Linked DNA regions of Labilibaculum sp. DW002. The protein of the gene in region 1 interacts with the protein of each later gene in a pairwise test. Links are inferred from orthologs where the notes say so. Each region holds a gene or a part of one and is shown on either strand. Other genes may lie near its edges.

What was found.
Region 2: the proteins of recJ (region 1) and L3049_RS03860 interact in binary tests that used the Escherichia coli proteins (3 or more experiments, as listed by UniProt). The link is inferred for Labilibaculum sp. DW002 from one-to-one orthologs.

The regions. Positions count from the first base shown.
Region 1 is NZ_JAKJSC010000001.1:2,472,503-2,475,546, reverse strand. The notes cover bases 2-2,967. They hold recJ (single-stranded-DNA-specific exonuclease RecJ), read left to right. Parts: upstream 2-612; coding sequence 613-2,322; downstream 2,323-2,967. Other genes in these bases: L3049_RS09785 (uracil-xanthine permease family protein), read left to right, coding at 2,638-2,967; lipB (lipoyl(octanoyl) transferase LipB), read left to right, coding at 2-589. In the rest of the region: more of lipB, read left to right, coding at 1-1; more of L3049_RS09785, read left to right, coding at 2,968-3,044. UniProt on the Escherichia coli protein: Single-stranded-DNA-specific exonuclease.
Region 2 is NZ_JAKJSC010000001.1:1,007,827-1,010,935, reverse strand. The notes cover bases 74-3,104. They hold L3049_RS03860 (type IA DNA topoisomerase), read left to right. Parts: upstream 74-422; coding sequence 423-2,786; downstream 2,787-3,104. Other genes in these bases: L3049_RS03855 (YdeI/OmpD-associated family protein), read right to left, coding at 2,986-3,104; L3049_RS03865 (response regulator), read left to right, coding at 74-308. Outside these bases: more of L3049_RS03865, read left to right, coding at 1-73; more of L3049_RS03855, read right to left, coding at 3,105-3,109.

The DNA of each region.
Region 1 (3,044 bases):
AGCTGAAGAAAAGAAGCTGAGCAATAACTATCTTTTATTCTGCGAGCATCCTCATGTGTATACTATTGGGAAAAGTGGTAAAGAGCAGAACATGCTACTTAATATGATTCAGCTACAAGCGAAAAATGCTACTTTCCATAAGATTAATAGAGGGGGTGACATTACTTATCATGGACCAGGGCAAATTGTAGGTTATCCAATTCTAAATTTGGAGACTTACGATATGGGAATTAAAAACTATATCGATAATCTCGAACAAGCGGTAATTAATTGTATTGCTGATTATGGATTAGAAGGTCATCGTCTTGAAGGTGCAACAGGTGTTTGGCTGGATATTGATAAACCAAGTGTTCGAAAGATCTGTGCCATAGGTGTTCGTGTAAGCAGATGGGTGAGTATGCACGGTTTTGCTTTTAATGTAAACACCGATTTAGACTATTTTGGATATATAAATCCATGTGGTTTTCAAGACAAGGGAGTCACATCTTTAAAAAAAGAACTGGGTAAAGAGCTTGATATCGAGGAGGTAAAACATAACTTGAAAAATCATATCGCTAACTTGTTTGATATGACGTTTAAAAATGACTAATTTCCCGTTCTAAAGATCGAACTATGGATAAAAGATGGGTAATCAAAGAGCCGGGAGATGAGGAAACGGTTTCAACACTGATGGATTCATTAGGTGTAGATCGTTTAGTCGCAAACTTGCTGGTGCAGCGAGGGATTACCTCATTCGATTCTGCAAAGAAATTTTTTCGACCAAGTCTCGACGATTTGCATGACCCGTTTTTAATGAAAGATATGGATAAGGCTGTGACCAGATTGATCACAGCCTTAAACAATCAAGAGCGTGTCATGATCTATGGTGACTACGATGTTGATGGAACAACATCGGTTGCTTTGGTTTATACCTTCCTAAAAAAACATTTCGACTATATCGATTATTACATTCCTGATCGTTATTCTGAAGGCTATGGTATTTCTTTAAAGGGAATCGATTTTGCAGCTGAAAGTAAAGTGACTTTGGTCATAGCATTGGATTGTGGTATTAAAGCCATGGAGAAAATTGCATATGCCAAAGAAAAGGGCGTTGATTTCATCATCTGCGATCACCATACACCAGATGAGATTTTACCTGAGGCAACAGCAGTTTTAGATCCTAAGCGTGTAGATTGTGAATATCCTTGTGATTGTCTATCGGGATGTGGTGTTGGTTTTAAGTTAATGCAAGGCTTGAGTCAACAACTTAATTGGCCTTTTGAGAATTTAGTTCCTTTGTTGGATTTGGTTGCTGTGAGTATAGCATCAGATATTGTGCCTATTGAAAATGAGAATCGAGTTTTAGCGCATTATGGACTAATTCAACTGAATAACACACCACGATTAGGCTTAAAAACAATTTTAAATTTAGCTGGTGTCGAAAAAGACTTGACAATTAATGATGTTGTCTTTAAGGTTGGACCGAGAATTAATGCAGCAGGTCGTATTCAATCTGGAAATAGAGCAGTTCAATTGTTGATTGCTGATACAATGGATTCGGCTAAATTAATTGGCGATACCATTAATGTAATGAATGAGGATCGCAAAGAGCTAGATCATACAATAACTGATGAGGCTCTAGATCGAGTTGCTAAAAGTCAAACTTTGTTAGCCAAGAAGAGTACAGTCCTTTTCGATAGAAACTGGCACAAAGGTGTTATTGGGATTGTTGCTTCACGAATGATTGAAACCTATTACCGCCCAACTGTTATCTTAACAGAATCGAATGGAATGGCTACCGGTTCTGCACGATCGGTTGATGGATTCGATTTATATCAGGCTATATCGGCTTGTAGTGATCTTTTAGAAAATTTTGGGGGACATAAATATGCCGCTGGTCTTACAATGAAGTTGGCAAATGTAAGTGAATTTCAGCAACGATTCGAAGAGTACGTTCAACACAATATTTCGGATGATATGTTGGTACCTCAAATAAAAATTGATGCCAAAATTAAACTTTCCGATATTACACCAAAGTTTTATCGCTTGTTAAAGCAATTTGAGCCTTTCGGGCCCAAAAATATGACACCTATTTTCATTAGTGAAGATGTGGTGGATTACGGCTATTCACGTCAGGTTGGTAGAAATAAAGAACATCTAAAATTATCTGTGGTCGATGATATTCGTGATGGTAATGTAATAAGTGGAATTGCATTCCAAATGGGCAATATGTATCCAAAAATTGCAAAAGGGTCGCCTTTCAATATATGCTATTCGTTGCAAGAGAATGAATACATGGGTAAGGTTGAAACTCAAATGATGGTTCGAGATATTAAATTATAAGAATTAGCTAATTGGAGTTTTGTACTAACTAATCGGAGTGCTGTTCTAGCTCTTCGGAGTCTTGCACTAGCTAATCGGAGTGCTGTTCTAACTCTTCGGAGTCATGCACTAACTAATCGGAGTGCTGTTCTAACACTTCGGAGTCTTGCACTAACTAATCGGAATGCTATTCTAACTCTTCGGACTGTCTTCTCCTGAAATAGCTTGAAAGATTATTTGAATCAAAGCTTCATTCAAAAGAGATGTAATTCGGATTTGATCTTAGGTACTTCATTATTATCTTTGCGCCAATTTGTGAAATCTTAAACCTATTTTATGATCCTATCTCAAGAAAATGGGGCTCCGAACTTCGACAGCCCAGCAAAAAGAATTATTGTCGGGGTACAGTTTTTATTTGTTGCTTTCGGAGCAACTGTTCTCGTTCCTCTTCTTGTCGGTATTGATCCGGCAGTAGCACTATTCACAGCAGGAGTCGGCACCCTTATCTTTCATTTGATAACAAAGGGTATGGTTCCTGTTTTTTTAGGCAGTAGTTTTGCCTTTATTGCACCTATTGTAGCCGCAACTGAGCTTTACGGCTTTGCCGGAACTCTATCAGGATTAATAGCAGTTGGTGTGGTTTACGGTATTGTTTCAGGAATTATTAAAACCTGGGGGCTCCGAGTAATCGAAAAAATTTTCCCGGCAGTAGTTGTTGGACCTGTTATCATGATTATTGGTTT
Region 2 (3,109 bases), 1.5 Mb from region 1 along the record:
TGGACAATATCCCAACCGATTGGGTTAAAAATGGGAAAGAAGCGATTGACTTTTATCTTCAGAACAAAGATTCCGTCTTGATGGTTTTTATGGATTTACAAATGCCCATAATAGATGGTTACAAGGCAACTGTAGCGCTAAGAGAAAATGGTTTTAAAAGACCGATTATAGCTATGACTGCTAATGCTTATTGTGATGAAAAGACCAAATCAAAAGAAGCAGGAATGAATGATTATATCTCGAAACCTGTTTCGAAAATGGATTTGTTCATGATGATAGAGAAATGGGTTAATGTAGATAAAAAATAAATTTGATAGTAGTAATAGTAAAAACTACTTATTCCATTATTTTTGTAGACATAATTAGAAGTTATAGATTGAATAGTCAGGAATACCTAGCCTAAAAAATTAGAAGATTAACGGATGAAAGTTTGTATAGCCGAGAAACCAAGTGTTGCACGTGAAATTGCAATGATTTTAGGGGCTAAAAGTCAGAAAAATGGATACTATGAAGGAAATGGTTATCAGATTTCTTGGACATTTGGGCACCTGTGTACACTTAAAGAACCTGGTGAATACAATCTTAATTGGAAATATTGGCATTTAAATGATTTACCAATGATTCCGGGACGTTTTGCTATTAAAGTAATTGATGATACCGGTGTTCAAAAGCAGTTCGATGTTCTGGAGAAATTGATCGAAGGGGCTGAAGAAGTCATAAACTGTGGTGATGCTGGTCAGGAAGGAGAAGTGATCCAGCGTTGGGTACTTCATAAAGCAAAATGTAATGTACCAATTAAGCGTTTATGGATTTCATCTCTTACCGAAGAGGCAATACGTGAAGGATTCGAAAATTTAAGAGAAGGTAAAGAATTTGATCGTTTATATGCAGCTGGTTCATCGAGAGCAATTGGAGATTGGCTTTTAGGGATGAATGCAACTCGATTATTTACCCTTAAGTATGGTAGTGGTAAGAATGTTCTTTCAATAGGGCGTGTGCAAACTCCTACTTTAGCTTTGATTGTAAATCGACAGAAAGAAATCGATAATTTTGTTCCTCAGAATTATTGGGAACTTAAAACAGTATATCGTGATGTTACTTTTTCAGCAACGCGAGGGCGATTTGATAAGAAAGAGGAAGGTGTTGAGTTTCTTAGTAAGATAAAAACAGAACCTTTTGAAGTTGTTTCTTTTGAAAGAAAAGCAGGGAAAGAATTACCACCACAGCTTTATGACTTAACGTCTTTACAAGTTGATTGTAACAGAAAACTGAATTTGTCCGCAGAAGAAACTTTACGTATTATTCAGAGTTTGTATGAGAAAAAATTAACGACTTACCCAAGGGTTGATACCACATATCTTACTGATGATATTTATAAGAAGATTCCGGAAATTCTAAAGAAATTGACCCCATATAAGGAGTTTACTGAATCTTTATTGGGCGAAAAATTACGTAAATCTAAAAAGGTTTTTGATAATAAAAAGGTTACCGATCACCATGCTATTATTCCTACAGGAGTTCAACCAGGAGGATTACGATACGAGGAGAAACAAGTTTACGATTTGGTAACGCGTCGTTTTATAGCTGTGTTTTATCCTGACTGTAAAGTTAGTCACACAACAGTTTTAGGGCAGGTTACAAATATTGATTTTAAGGCAACAGGAAAACAAATTGTAGAGCCAGGTTGGCGCGTGCTTTTCTCGAAGGATAGTAATGTAGGAGAAGGGACAATTTTACCTGTTTTTGAAAAAGGAGAGAGTGGAGCACATGTACCTGATTTAGCCGAGAAGCAAACACAACCACCTAAATATTATTCAGAAGCGACATTGCTGCGTGCTATGGAAACAGCTGGTAAGCAGGTTGATGATGATGAGTTGAGAGAGCTGATGAAAGAAAATGGTATTGGACGTCCATCAACGCGTGCAAATATCATTGAAACACTTTTCCGACGTAAATACATCAAGAAAGAGAAGAAACGACTTGTTGCAACAGTTGCGGGTATTCAGTTAATCGATACCATTCAGAATGAACTTTTAAAATCAGCTGAATTGACAGGTATGTGGGAGAAGAAACTGAGAGATATTGAGCAAGGAGAATATGAAGTAGATCAATTTATGCTTGAATTGAAGCAAATGGTTGTTGGCATTGTCTGGGATGTGAAGTCTCGCAAAAATATCAGTCAAATAGAAGTGATTGATGAAGAAAAAGAAAAAGCCAGAAAAAAAGCAGAAGCAAAAGCAAAGCCAAAAGAAAAGAAAGAACTGTCTTGCCCGAAATGTAAGGAAGGTAAAATTCTAAAAGGCAAATCTGCCTGGGGATGCACCAATTGGGGTAATGATTGTAAAATTAGAATTCCTTTTGAATATGCAGGTAAAAAGCTAACCGACAAACAAGTGGAAGCCTTAGTTTTAAAACAAAAAACGCCTAAAATAAAAGGATTTGAGATTGATGGGAAAAAGCAAAATGGACACCTAGCCTTCGCTCCAGATTTTAGTATCGATTTTATTGGAGATGAGCCAGAAGTTTGGACTTGTCCTGTGTGTAAAACAGGTAGTTTGTTAAAAGGAAACGCTGCCTACGGATGTTCCAATTACAGGAATGGTTGTAAGTTTATTGTGCCATTTGTATTTATGGATAAAAAATTAACTGAAGCCCAAATAAAATCACTGGCCACACAAGGAAAAACTGGATTAATTAAAGGTTTTAAAGATCCACAATCGCAGGAAACAGTAAATGGGAAGTTGATTCTAGATAATCAGGGTAAAATTATCTTTGGGAGGCAGTAATCACTCCCAAGAGGATTACGGTCTCGCATGCTTACGATGGTGATTTATGGCTGCTACCTGACCAAATCTATTTACATTTATTATTTACTGTTACCGCACTTTTATTCTAACATAAACCAAGCATAATTAAAAGCGAAAATCCATTCAAGTGACTGATAGCCAGATGGTAGAAAGTGTATTTTGGCCTTAGTTTTTATTGTCAGTAGTACTTGTCAATTCCACCAAAGCCTTTAATCAGCTTATTTTCTTTCGTCTTTTCAATGAAGTTTTTCAAGCGTTTATTAAATTCATCAGGTCTTTTTCTTACACAGGCAATGTATGCA